Regions from separate parts of the Lysinibacillus sp. VIII_CA genome, predicted to be linked through region 1. Evidence: riboswitches for the same ligand, from Rfam matches in the RefSeq annotation. Region 1 holds a riboswitch; each other region holds the start of a gene.

Region 1 (4,754 bases):
TCCTCTTCTCTCACATCTATCTTTTTTTGAAATAGCAACATAACTAGTCATCTCCTCGATACATCAATGAATGCTTTCATTAACTGTTATAGGTTGTTCATCATATTTATAATTTTCCCAACGATTACGTGCTAGCTTTCGATATTTTGGCGAGACGTTCCTATCAGCAATTAACCTTGAAAATCCTTTTTTAGCTTCTGTCATATCACCAAGTCGGAGGCTTAGCTCGGCATGTAAAAATTGAATTCGCTCTCCACCTTCCTGATTAGAAGCAAATGATTTACTGTAAAAATCTCTAGCGGCAAAAAGGTAGCGTTTTTCTGATTCTTCATCGTTTTTTATACGATATAACCAGGCAATTTTTAAGGCGAAATTAGCCATCAAAAGCGATTCTTCCATTGATGCGCGAGATACTAAGTAAGCAAGCTTAAAGCTTATAATGGCATCATCGATTGTACGCTCTTGACAGATACTCATAGGTTTCTGTAGCTCTTTAATGTATAGTTCATCTATAAGCTGCATGAAAGGTCCGTATGTACGTGTCATGGATTTATGGAAGGCAAAGCCACAATGTGGGCACACGGCAACTTCATACAGCAAAGGGTTAAGACCATCATAGACGGGCATGAAATCTGTTTGTTCCTCGATAATTTTATATCGATTTGGGCGTACTTTATACGTTGTAAAATGCTTTTTGCAAAATTTACAATCTACGCTACTTTCATAGTAGTAGATGTTAAATGCCATAAGAATCAACTCCTTTGCATGCTCAATAATATTATTTCTTTTGTTCTATTTATACGTAATCAATAATCGTTCAATGTATTTAATTCATTATCTTCCATTTTAACAATTCTGTGTTCTTTGGTATACTCCTTTGGAATTATAAAATTAAAAATAATACTCGTTTTTTTAGTTAAATATCATTAGAAATGTGCTTGTAATAGTATTTATCGGTGTAGTTAAAGTAAGTTATATAGTTACCGAAAAGTTTGTCGAATTATGTACAATTTATTTAATGGACAGTTCGAATTGTATAGTTCAAAAGTTTACTATGAGAGGGTGGAGCAGATGACGTATAAAATAGTATTTTTTGATGTGGATGGTACACTAATCAATTATGAGAATGGTGCTGTGGAGGAAAGTACGAGGCAGGCTATTCGACTATTACAGGAAAAGGGAATCTATCTTGTGGCTGCGACAGGAAGACCGTTGTCCATGTGTGAAGAGCTGAAAAATTTAGGGATTGAAACCTTTATTACGGCGAATGGGGCATATGTGAAACACAAGGATGTTGTGATACATAAAATTCCGATTGAGAAGGGCATTGTTCAAAATGTTCAAGCTTTTGCACAGCAACATCAGCATTCCTTAACATTTTTTACAGAACAACTTACGATGAATGATATACAAAATCCATTAGCCTTAAGCGCGATGCAAGAGACATTGTCTTTATGTGATTTTCCAGTTAGAAAAGAAAGCATTATGGATGAAGAGGTTTTTCTTATGTGCCTTTATGCTGATGAACAGGCTGAAAAAAGATTAGCTCGTCAATTTTCGAATATATTACGGCAACGATGGCATCCTTATATTGTGAATGTTTTACAGCAAGATGTGTCCAAGTCGATAGCCGTAAAGGCTGTACTTGATTATTTTGAGATTAATGCTAAGGATGCCATAGCTTTTGGAGATGGAGAGAATGATATAGATATGCTAGAGCTGGTTGGCCTTGGGGTAGCTATGGGGAATGGGAGCCAAGCTCTAAAAAATGTTGCAGATTTTGTTACAAAGAAATCCATTGAAGGTGGCATAGATTTTGCTTTACGAAAGCTGCACATTATTTAACGACATGGAAAGGAAGTAAAGTGGAGGCTTGAGAGACTCTTTTGGTATACAGTTATGAGTATATAGAACAATGTATTAGGTGGGATGAAAAATGGCGCAGCATGTGCAATCTCTAATTGAACATTACGGGTATTTTGGCATCATCGTGATCCTAATTGGAGGCATTGTTGGGTTGCCACTTCCCGATGAAGTATTTTTAACTTATGTAGGCTATAGTGTTTATCGAGAAAGCCTTGGACATATCCCAGCTTTAGTAAGTGCTCTGATTGGCGCAATGGGGGGGATTACTTTAAGCTACTATATCGGCCGTCGATTTGGCTTACCGCTCTTGCAGAAATATGGGCCAAAGATTCATATAACTGAGCAAAAAATTGAATTTACTAAAAAAATGTTTATGAAAGTGGGGCCTTTTTTATTAATTGCTGGCTATTTTATTCCTGGTGTACGCCATCTAACAGCCTATATCGCCGCTATCAATAATTATCCATATAGGAAATTCGCTTTCTTTGCTTATACAGGGGCATTTATATGGACTTTTACATTTATAACCTTAGGAAAAGTGCTAGGAGAGAAATGGCGATTCGTCGGTTACTATTTATCTCATTACAGTATGTACGTCATCTTGCTGTTTGTCCTAGTCATGTTAATTATTTATTATTTATTTAAAAAAAGAAACGTACAAAAGTAAAAGTCAGTAGGATTCCTACCGACTTTTTGTTATGGCAATATGGCAAATGAACGTACAGGGAATCCAGATGCTTTTTCAGGCTTGGGTACTATATTAAAAATAATAGCACCTATAGGAGGTAGCTTGTCTAAATTAGTCATGAGCTCAATTTGATAAGTGTCTTGATTGAGGACAAAATATTCACCAACTAATTGGCCACTTTGACGAAAATCAGTGGCAGAATCAGTATCAAAAGTTTCATGACCTATTGCACTTACTTTACGTTCCTTGAATAGAAATTGTAAGGCCTCCAAGCCCCAACCTGGGAGATGATTATCTCCATTGACATCTTTATTACTAAATGCCTCTTTATCTGGCCAACGCTTACTCCAATCTGTTCGCAGTGCCACAAATGTACCTTCTTCAATCTGTCCATAGTGTGTCTCGAATTCTAGAATATCTTGTACACTGAGCGTAAAGTCATGATTACTAGCAGCCTCCTGTGATTTATCAATGACGATAAGCGGAAGAACAAGCTCCTTTAGTGCTAATTCATCTAGAAATCGAGTATCTCTTACAAAGTGAATGGGTGGGTCAATATGTGTTCCATATTGTCCAGGAAAAGAAAACTGCTGTGCAAAAAATCCATCATCATGCGAGAATAATGTTTCAAATTTAGCATCTTCAAACATGAAAAAATGAGGTGAGTCTGGGCCGAAGGTATGTGTCAAATCGACCCATTGTTTTGATTTTAGTAAGTGCAATGCTTGTAAAAGTTCGTTAGACATTAAATTCCCTGCTTTCTAAAAGTAGTAGTCAATAAAAAAAGAGTCCTCAATCGAAGAGGACTCCCGGAATCAAACATAGGTAGTGCGTCTTCTCATCTTTCAGGCTTAAATTTTGCCAATAGGAATTAGCACCATACTGCTTGAGCTGGTTGCTGAGACTTCATCGGGCCGATCCCTCCGTCTCTCTAGATAAGAAATAGGATATAAGAATTTTCAGAAATAATAGTATAAATACTTTAACATATATTTTTATAGTTTACAACTTTGATAGGATTACAGGGTTAAAATTAATTTACTTACCAATTCAAAATTAACGTTACTCGACAGCAGGCACTATCCATAAGCTGTATTCTAAAATTATCTGGTGTATAGTTGGTTTCAAATTTTGTAGTAATGCCTGTGGATGTAATTAATTTTTCGACCTCTGTTTTATTTGAAAGCTGTGCAGCATTCTTTAAGTCATGTGCAAATTGTTGAGAACTATCAATTTTATCTGTAAGTAATTGTGCCTGCTGCATAATCGTCTTTATCCGCGTAGCTGAAGATATTAATTTTTGTGTATCAACAGGGGGAAAGGGACTATTACTAGTCGGCATTGCTAAATGTTGTGAAAAGGTTCTAGCTGCAAGTTGATGGTCTGTCGATGGTATCGGGTAATGGTAGGGGTGAATAAAATAAGGATAAGGATTATAATACAAATCAATTCCTCCTAGCCAGAAGCTGATATCTTATCTTATGTATCATGATCTTTTTAGGTGTTTGAATAACGCCATTCCTGTACTGAAGTGTTAATATACTATGCTGAATGGTATGCCACACAAACTAAAAAAGGAAGCGATGGCGCGCTTCCCTTTTGTTCTTTAGCCAAGAACGTTTAATACATCATCTATTTTTTTGCTATGTGACAGGATTCCATAATTCATCCACGTTAAAAAATCCACCTCATAGACACAGTTTCTTTTAACAGCCCTTAGGTTTTTCCACATAGAGGATGTTAAAATAGTACGCTCTTCATTCTCATAAATGGAGTGTTGCTTGTCGAAGGTGATAAACAAATGATCAGCGTCTAGTTGTTGCAGCTGATTTGAAGTCAGATGAGCTTTACGCTGATTAAGCGGTATTTTCCACACCAATGGATCAGGCGTTAAGCCTAAGTCACGGTATAGAATTGGCCCTGTATAACCGCAATCAGGGCCAGCATACAGTGTAATGCCAATGGCTGAAATGCGAAGAAATGCCACACTTTGTCCGTAAACGGATCTACCTAGAATTTTTCGAGCCCTCTGTACCTTGTCCTCATATTCCGTAATAATATCTTGCATCATAGCGGTTTTCCCTGTTAAATCTGCAATTTTAAATAGAGTCGATTGCCAGTCCTCTCCAGGGTTGTTTAGGTGACAGATTGGGGCCAACTTATTTAAATGAAGACAGGTTTCCCAACGCTCTATACCAGC
Region 2 (4,754 bases), on a different contig from region 1:
TAGAACAGGGGATTATAGGAGCTTTTAAATACTTGATATAGCTATTTTTATTTCCACGGAAATCGACATCCTATCGATAATCACTATTAAAAGCAGGTAAGCAACCTCAAAAGAAAAGAGTACGTAAGTAACTCAATACTTACGTACCCTTTTTTGTAGATTATTGAACAGGTACTACTGCACCTTTCCATTCTTCTAAGATAAAGTCTTGGATTTCTTTAGAAGTTAATACTTCTAATAATGTTTTAATTTCAGGTCTTGATTCATCTCCAGCACGTACTGCGATGATGTTAACGTATGGTGACTCTTTGTCTTCAAGAGAAATAGCATCTTCAATAGGGTTTAAGCCATTATCAATAGCAAAGTTAGAGTTGATAAGTACTGCGTCCCCTTCATTGTTTTCGTACATTTGTACAAGCATTTCTGGTGCTGTATTCGCATCAAATTTAAAGTTTTTAGGATTCTCTTCTATATCCTTAATTTCTGCTGCTGTTTTATCAATACCATCTTTTAATTTAATTAAGCCCTTAGCTTCTAATAATGACAGCATACGACCGTGGTCTGATACCGAGTTAGAAAGTAAGATTGTTGCGCCTTCTGGAAGGTCTTCTAAAGACTTATACTTTTTAGAGTAAATACCAATTGGCTCAATATGAACACCACCAGCATTGACGAAATCATAGCCATTGTCTTTAATTTGCAACTCTAAATACGGAATATGTTGGAAGTAATTTGCATCCAACTCTTTTGATTCTAAATCTTGGTTTGGTAGTACATAGTCTGTATATGTTTCTACTTTAAGGTCAATACCTTTCTCAGCTAAAATCGGTTTTGCTTTATCTAAAATTACTGCATGTGGTGTATTAGAAGCTCCCACTGTTAAAGTAACGTTTTCTTTACTATCTGTTTTATCACCAGATGCTGCATTTGAATCCTCTTTTTTATCAGTACCGCAAGCTGCTAATGCTAGTACAAGTATTGATAAAAATAATCCTGTTAATAACTTTTTCATGTATGACACTCCCTTTATTTTAATGAAAATATGTTAGCGGTAAGAACCGGAATAACCTCAGTTTTATTAACGTTTATCAATTTTTTCTGTAATGAAATCACCTATCCATTGGATGATAAAGACTACTACTAAGATCAAAATAGTTGCCATTAATGTCACATCTTGGCGATTTCTTTGGAAACCGTCTAGGAAGGCTAAGTTCCCGAGACCCCCTGCACCGATTATCCCTGCCATTGCTGTATAACCGACAAGTGCTACAGCCGTAACAGTAATACCCGAAATGAGTGCTGGTAATGATTCAGGGATCAGTACTTTCCAAATAATTGTGGCTGTTTTAGCCCCCATTGAACGAGCTGCTTCAATAACACCCTTATCAATTTCTCGTAGCGCAATTAATACCATACGTGCATAGAACGGAGCCGCACCGATAATTAAAGCAGGTAAAGCAGCATTGGCTCCACGGATTGTACCAAGTAAAAACTTAGTAAATGGAATTAATAAAATAATTAACACGATAAATGGAATAGAACGGAATATATTAACGAGTGACCCTGTTAAAAAACTAACAATTTTATTAGCCCATAACTGATTCGGACTAGTTAAAAACAGGACAATCCCAATGGCTAACCCTAGAATAAATGTAATAACTGTTGAAATGGCCGTCATATATAATGTTTCATATGTAGCCTGCCACATGCTATCCCAGTCTACATTCGGAAAGAGATTAGTTAGCATCTGCAATCACCTCCGTTTGCACTTCCACTGTATTTAAATAGCTTAAGGCTTCAGTCACGTTTGCTTTCGACCCATCAATTTGCACAATGAGAGTACCATATGCACCATTTTTGGTTTGCGAAATATTCCCATGTACAATGCTTACTTCCACATCGAATTGCTTTACTAGATGTGAAATAACTGGCTGTTCTGTTTTTTCACCAACAAAAATCAATTTGACAAGTTGTCCAGTTGGATAATTTGCTTTGATTTGTTCTACTGTATCCTGTGTTTCCTTTGTATTGGTAATTTGCGCTACAAATTTCTTAGTAATGGCAGCCTGAGGAGCCTGGAAAACTTGCAATACTTCTCCACGCTCTACAATTTCGCCTGCCTCCATCACTGCTACACGATGACAAATCTTGCGGATGACATGCATTTCATGAGTAATGAGGACAATCGTTAACCCTAAACGTTCATTAATATCCACCAGTAAATCAAGAATGGCATCTGTTGTCTCAGGGTCTAGAGCAGATGTAGCCTCATCACATAGTAAAACCTCTGGATTATTGGCTAATGCTCGCGCAATCCCTACACGTTGCTTTTGTCCACCAGAGAGCTGTGATGGATATGCTTGATCACGACCTTCTAGGCCAACAAGTGCTATCAATTCCTTCACCCGTGCCTCACGTTGAGCTTTTGATACACCTGCGATTTCTAATGGGAAGGCAATGTTTTCTGCAACTGTTCGTGACCAAAGTAGGTTGAAATGTTGAAAAATCATACTAACCTTTTGTCTAGCTGCTCTAAGCTTTTGACCTTTAATCGATGAAAAAGCCTGATTGTTCACTGTTACTGTTCCTGTTGTTGGTTTCTCTAAGCCATTAAGTAAACGAATCATCGTACTTTTACCAGCGCCACTATAGCCGATAATGCCAAAAATTTCACCCTTATTAATAGTCAGGTTAACATCTTTGACTGCCGTTAATTCGCCATTTGCTGTTTTGTATTTCTTCGTTATATTTTGAAGCTGTATCATAGCGAATACTCCTTTTCTTATATAAAAAAACCCCTCCACTTATAGACAAGTAGAAGGGGTCACGTATTATACGTTGAACCGTTCTCTCATCTTTCAAAGAAAAATCTTTGGGTGATTTGGCACCTTTTCACTATGTGATGGTTGCCGGGCTTCATAGGGCACTTCCCTCCGCCGCTCTTCATAAGAGTTCGATATATTTAATGTTTTAGTAATATATTTGTTACTTTACCACGCTAATAAAGTTCAGTCAATTAATTTTTTTAACAATTCGTACAAAAAAGGTACGGATTGAAAAGCATAAATCTTTTCTGTCACTTTGCCACCGTCACAAACAAGTAAGCACGGAACGCTTTCAATTTGATGCTCAAAAGCAATTTGCTCCAAAAAATTAATATTTGCTTTCCCTAGCTTTAGGTGAGGTAATAGTTGTTCTACAATTGACATCATTTTTGATGCCACTGCACAAGTACCGCACATCGGTGTATATAAATAAAACGCAGCTTTTTCTCCGGACTGTAATGCCGTTTCCCACTGCTCTTTCGACCATTCTTCCATTTAGTTCACGCAACCTTACAAAATATATTCATTATGGATTGAGAAATGCGCACGAAGTAAAATCATGGCTAACACTTTTCTAGGTGTCGTTTCTACTTCCTTATATGTTGGCATTGTTCGTAAATGCTCTGCTTCAGGATAATGTCTGTCCATTAATGCACGTAGCTTATCGCCTGAAGTATCGGCATCAAAAAAGGTAAATAGCTCATAGCCCTCATAGGGATCGATTAGCTCTTCTAATTGATGCACACCAATTGTTCCATTCGTACATAGTATTGTAACATTCTCGTTTAAAATTGGCTCAATTTGTAGCTTATCTGAGCGTCCTTCTACTATCAAGCATTTCCCATCGAACATTACGCCACCTCCATTTAGACATTCCCACTTATACGTTATTATATAATAAAAAACGCCGGTAGTTTCCGACGTTTTTTGATTATGGCTTGTCTTATTCTGCTGTCATCTCTTCGTATTGTTCTGCTGTCATAAGTTTATCAACTTCTGATGCATCAGCAGGCTCTACGACGATCATCCATGCTTTTTCATATGGTGATTCATTAACGAATTCTGGGCTATCTTCTAAATCTGCATTAACTTCAACTACAGTACCTGAGATTGGTGCATATAATTCAGAAACAGTTTTTACTGATTCTACGCTACCGAATGGATCATCCGTTTTGATTTCATCGCCAACTTGTGGAAGCTCAACGAAAACGATATCTCCTAATTCAGATTGTGCGAAGTGCGTAATACCAATACGTACTTTTCCATCTTCTACTTTAACCCATTCATGCTCTTCAGAGTAACGTAAGTCTTTCGGTGTGCTCATGCAAAAAACCCCTCCATAATTATGTAATATATTCACTTTCAGTGTGCCATACTTCTCCTATAAAAACAAGAATAAAAACGGCTATATCCAAGCTTGCTCAAAATCGGATTCTTTAAACCCTAAAGTTACTTTTTTTCCATCTGTTACGAGTGGACGTTTTATTAACATCCCATCCGAAGCAAGTAGCTCAAGCTGTTCTTCCTCAGTCATATCAGCTAGCTTGTCCTTCAAACCAAGGTCACGATATTTCATGCCTGAAGTATTAAAAAACTTCTTCAAAGGAAGACCACTGACTTGCCATAAAGCTGTTATTTCATCCTTTGTTGGCGGCTGCTCTACGATATGTACCTCTTCATAGGAAACGTCATGATCATTTAACCACTTTTGCGCTTTTTTACATGTTGTACATTTGGGATAATGGAAAAATTGAATCGTCATTAAAATGCTCCTTTGCTGTCTTTTTCTGTAGTATACCATCATAATCATCGAGAATGGTGGAACTTCGCTCATTTCCGTAAGTCTATCCATCCATTTTGTATTTTTATCCGTTACTTTGACAAATAATTTATTTGGCACAATAAAAAACTAGCTACCCACTTACGGAT
Region 3 (4,754 bases), on a different contig from region 1:
CAACTATGGAGAAATCCACATCAATTACTGCAACTTCCTCGTCTTCAGCACCAACCCAAAGCACTTCACCCCATGGCTGAATAATCATCGATTGCCCATTAAAGTTTTCTACTTTTCTCGAAATACGGTTAACTGCTATAACAAAGCATTGGTTTTCAATCGCTCGCGCTTGCAGCAATGTTTTCCAATGATCAATTCTAGGTGTCGGCCATTGAGCTGGTACAAACAGCACCTTCGCTCCTTGGAGGGCATGTGCACGTAACCACTCAGGGAAACGAATATCATAGCAAATGACACCAGCCGCTTCAATTGGTCCTAGCGCAAATCGATTCATATCATCTCCAGCCTCTAAATAAAGATGCTCGTCCATTAAACGAAAAAGATGTGCCTTGCTATATTCCCCAACAAGTACTCCATTGTTATCAAATGTATACATCGTATTGTAAAACTTGTCGTCCTTTTTTATGGAAACGGAGCCACCGACAATATGTACACTAAGCTCCTTCGCTAAGTTAGCTAAAAATACTTTTGAACGCTCACCATTAACATCCGCCAATTCTGGTAGTTTCTCCAATGCGTAGCCTGTATTCCACATTTCCGGTAGCACAATAATTTCTGCCCCTAGTTTTGCTGCTTCACGAATCTTGTCCTCCGCCCGTGTAAAATTTTCTTCTACTTTGCCGAAGCCAATGTTTAACTGAATACAACCGATTTTCATAATAATTCCTCCTATAGACAATTAACAAAAAAAGTAATACTATTTGCTTCATATTCTTTAATAATAATTATTATATTCTGAAAAAGGTGATCATGCATGGAATTCTCGAAAAAACTACAGCAATTACCCACTCAATTTTTTGCGGCGCTTGTCCAAAAAGTAAACAATGCCTTGGAAGAAGGACGCGATGTGATTAATCTTGGTCAAGGAAATCCCGACCAGCCTACGCCTACTCATATTATTCAAGCATTACAGGGAGCAGCTGAAAATCCTCAAAACCACAAATATTCGCCATTTCGTGGTATCGCCGAACTACGTCAAGCGGCTGCCGACTTTTATAAACGGGAATATGATGTGGAGATTAATCCCGATACTGAAGTAGCGATTCTTGGTGGCACAAAAATTGGTCTTGTTGAGCTACCTTTGGCTGTGTTAAATCCAGGGGATACAATGCTATTACCAGACCCTGGCTATCCAGACTACTTATCAGGTGTTGTATTAGGTGATGTAAATTTTGAAGTGTTGCCACTTTTTGCTGAGAATCATTTCTTACCTGATTATGATGCCCTACCTAAAGAAGTTAAGGAAAAGGCCAAGTTACTGTACTTAAATTACCCAAATAATCCTACGGGTGGTACAGCAACACTTGAATTTTTTGAAGAAACTGTTCGCTTTGCTAAGGAGCATAATATCATCGTATCACATGATTTTGCATATGGTGCAATTGGATTTGATGGCAATAAGCCTATTAGCTTTTTACAGGCCAATGGCGCAAAAGAAGTTGGAATCGAAATGTACACATTATCAAAAACTTATAATATGGCAGGTTGGCGTATAGGCTTTGCTGTTGGTAATGCTGATTTAATTGCTGCGATTAATCTTATTCAGGATCATTTGTTTTGTAGTCAATTTCCAGCTATTCAACAAGCAGCAGCTATTGCCCTTACATCTTCACAGGAATGTGCAGATGAGCTAAGAGCTACCTATGAGCGTCGTCGAAATGTTCTAATCGAAGAAGCGCATAGAATTGGCTGGCAAGTAACAGCACCAAAAGGCTCCTTCTTTGCCTGGCTCCCTGTCCCATTAGGTTTTACAAGCGAACAATTCGCCGATATATTGCTCGACAAAGCTGATATTGCAGTAGCCGCAGGTAATGGCTTTGGTCAATATGGGGAAGGCTATGTGCGTATTGGCTTGCTTGTAAGCGAGGAACGTTTACGAGAGGCCATCCAAAGAATTGAGCAATTGAAATTATTTTAACATGTAACCATATAGAGTCCTGTAGCTTTCACTAGCTACAGGACTTACTATTTTTCAATTTCCCTTGGAAAATCTAACCCATGTTCTAATGGATAAAATTGTACGTGACCTGTTTCATCATCCATCTGACGGATATGCTGAATGCCTTGCACTTCTGCCAGTACTACATCTGCTGTTATGACGATATTTCCGCCCTTTATAAAATGACCGCCTGAAACCACTCCCCATTGATCACTCATGGAACCATGGAAATGCGTTTCATATCCTGCATCACGCTTACAAACCACTCCTGAACCTTGGATAAACTCGAGTGGCCCCTCTTTCTCTACCACATCACTAAATCGAACTTTAATGTGGGAGGTTTCATCGGGTACTAAATAAACAAAGCTACTTTTTTGAAAACTACCAATACAACTAATAATGGTTGCTGAATCAATATTATTCTCTTCACAAAGTGCCTCTATTCCTTCAATGATGTCTGTCCCCATGAGAAGACGTGCACTAATCACCTTACCAAATGAACCTATGCCATAATTAACTCTTACTGGCATTCTTCCCCCTCCTTCGCGACAAAATATTATAACAATATAAAAAATTTCAAAAATATTTATTGACTTACTATACCCTATAAATTATATTAGTTCTATCGGAAATACAAAAATATAATATGAATCTCTTATCAAGAGTAGCTGAGGGACTGGCCCTATGAAGCTCGGCAACCTCCTTTTATGAAGGAAGGTGCTAAATCCTGCAAACGAAATTCGTTTGATAGATAAGAGAGGACTTTTTTTCATGAGCCTCTCTTAATTTATAAGAGAGTTTTTTTATTTTCAAAAAACCGATAAAACAATTTTTGGAGGTAGTTTTCATGAAGAAGAAAAATAAATTTTTAGTAGGTTTAGCAAGTCTTACATTAGTAGCAGCACTAGCGGGCTGTGGCTCTAAAGAAGATAGTACAGGAAAAAGCGACGCTATCGATGAAAATAAAATTGTCGTGGGTGTCACTTCAGGACCTCATGAGCAAATTGCAGAGGTAGCTGCTAAAGTCGCAAAGGAAAAGGGGCTAGAAGTAGAACTAAAATCTTTTTCTGATTATGTTTTACCCAATACATCCTTAGCTGAAGGAGATCTTGATGCAAACAGCTATCAGCATAAACCTTTCCTCGATACTTTTAATAAAGATCACGATACAGATTTAGTACCAGTTGGCAAAACAATTTTAAATCCTATGGGGATTTACTCTGAAAAATATAAATCATTGGATGACGTTCCTGAAGGCGCAACATTTGGCTTACCGAATGACCCAACAAATGGAGCGCGAGCTCTCTTTGTTTTACAAGAGGCAGGCTATATTAAATTAAAAGATGGAGCGGACTTAACAGCATCTGTTCGTGACGTGGAAGAAAACAAAAAGAATTTAAAATTCATAGAATTAGAAGCCGCACAAATTCCTAAGCAGCTTAGTGAAGTAGATGTAGCTGCTATTAATACGAACTTTGCGCTGGAAGCTGGCATTAATCCACAAGAGGACTCTATTCTTTTAGAATCTACTGACTCTCCATATGTGAACTACATTGTCGTTCGTGCTGAAAATGAAAATGACCCAACAATTAAAAAATTCGTTGAGGCTTACCAGTCTGATGAAGTGCGCCAATTCATTGAAGAGGAATTCAAAGGTTCTGTAATCCCTAGCTGGTAATACATGCCAAAAGCTGATATAAGGCTGAGAATCTGCCAATTGTCCACTATGGAAATCGCGCAGATTCTTGCTTTTTAGAAGCTAAGAAAGGAGCAAGTAATCTGATGATTCAATTACAAAATATATCAAAAGAATATAAGACGAAAAAAGGCAGTATTAAGGCAGTGGACGGAATTAATCTTCATGTAAAAAAAGGACAAATTCATGGTGTAATTGGGTATAGTGGTGCCGGTAAAAGTACGCTTATTCGTTGTGTTAATTTACTAGAGCGTCCCTCAGCAGGCAAGGTTTTGATTGATAATGTGGATATTACTACCCTTTCACTTCATGACTTACGTCAAACACGGCAAAAGATTGGCATGATTTTTCAACATTTTAATCTCTTAAAGACAGCAACAGTTTATAACAATATTGCGGTTCCCTTAAAGCTACTTGGTTATAACGAAACAGAAGTCCAAAATCGTGTGGCTAAATATGCCGAAATTGTAGGTTTAACAGAAAAGCTAGATAGCTACCCCAATCAGCTTTCAGGTGGACAAAAGCAACGTGTCGCAATTGCACGCGCTCTAGCGCAAGAGCCAGAGATTTTACTTAGTGATGAAGCAACAAGTGCCCTTGATCCTGAAACGACAGAGGCCATTCTTGAACTATTGTTAAAAATTAATCGTGAATTAGGAATTACAATCCTACTGATTACACATGAAATGAATGTTATTCAGAAAATATGTGATGAGGTATCTGTTCTAGAGGCCGGGAAAGTAGTTGAATTTGGTACGGCTATTGAGCTCTTTGCAAAGCCCCAACACCCTACTACAAGAAAGTTTTTAAGTACCATTTCACAGCGTAACTTAACTCCTTCTCTTATTGAGCAGCTAAATGTTTCAGGTAGCGTCATTCGTTTAACATTTCTTGGGGAAAGTACTGGGAAGCCATTATTAGCTGAAGTCAGCAAAGTATATGATGTACAACCAAACATCCTAACAGCCAATATTATTGAATTAAAAAACGGCATTGTCGGTAATATTGTGGTGCATTTAAACGGAGAGCCAAGCATTGTTCAAAAAGCGCTAACCTATT

Evidence for each region. A riboswitch is a leader RNA that binds a small molecule or an ion and turns the genes downstream of it on or off. The one in region 1 is predicted to bind S-adenosylmethionine.
Region 2: another riboswitch for S-adenosylmethionine. It lies ahead of ACP3VS_RS12270 (methionine ABC transporter ATP-binding protein); the one in region 1 lies ahead of ACP3VS_RS09730 (cyclase family protein).
Region 3: another riboswitch for S-adenosylmethionine. It lies ahead of ACP3VS_RS13545 (MetQ/NlpA family ABC transporter substrate-binding protein); the one in region 1 lies ahead of ACP3VS_RS09730 (cyclase family protein).

Annotation. Positions count from the first base shown of each region.
Region 1 is NZ_JBNFXM010000005.1:180,125-184,878, reverse strand. Features, by position in the region: gene ACP3VS_RS09750 (hypothetical protein) at 1-41, opposite strand, end outside; gene ACP3VS_RS09745 (DUF2225 domain-containing protein) at 64-747, opposite strand; gene ACP3VS_RS09740 (Cof-type HAD-IIB family hydrolase) at 1,072-1,845, shown strand; gene ACP3VS_RS09735 (DedA family protein) at 1,937-2,533, shown strand; gene ACP3VS_RS09730 (cyclase family protein) at 2,563-3,300, opposite strand; SAM riboswitch class I at 3,390-3,496, opposite strand; gene ACP3VS_RS09725 (hypothetical protein) at 3,597-3,998, opposite strand; gene ACP3VS_RS09720 (AraC family transcriptional regulator) at 4,161-4,754, opposite strand, start outside.
Region 2 is NZ_JBNFXM010000007.1:187,586-192,339, reverse strand. Features, by position in the region: gene ACP3VS_RS12280 (MetQ/NlpA family ABC transporter substrate-binding protein) at 161-1,012, opposite strand; gene ACP3VS_RS12275 (methionine ABC transporter permease) at 1,079-1,747, opposite strand; gene ACP3VS_RS12270 (methionine ABC transporter ATP-binding protein) at 1,737-2,765, opposite strand; SAM riboswitch class I at 2,849-2,952, opposite strand; gene ACP3VS_RS12265 (thioredoxin family protein) at 3,009-3,320, opposite strand; gene ACP3VS_RS12260 (hypothetical protein) at 3,336-3,677, opposite strand; gene gcvH (glycine cleavage system protein GcvH) at 3,769-4,149, opposite strand; gene ACP3VS_RS12250 (arsenate reductase family protein) at 4,231-4,587, opposite strand.
Region 3 is NZ_JBNFXM010000009.1:19,380-24,133, reverse strand. Features, by position in the region: gene ACP3VS_RS13560 (carbon-nitrogen family hydrolase) at 1-718, opposite strand, end outside; gene ACP3VS_RS13555 (pyridoxal phosphate-dependent aminotransferase) at 815-1,978, shown strand; gene ACP3VS_RS13550 (PPC domain-containing DNA-binding protein) at 2,026-2,529, opposite strand; SAM riboswitch class I at 2,652-2,757, shown strand; gene ACP3VS_RS13545 (MetQ/NlpA family ABC transporter substrate-binding protein) at 2,847-3,677, shown strand; gene ACP3VS_RS13540 (methionine ABC transporter ATP-binding protein) at 3,782-4,754, shown strand, end outside.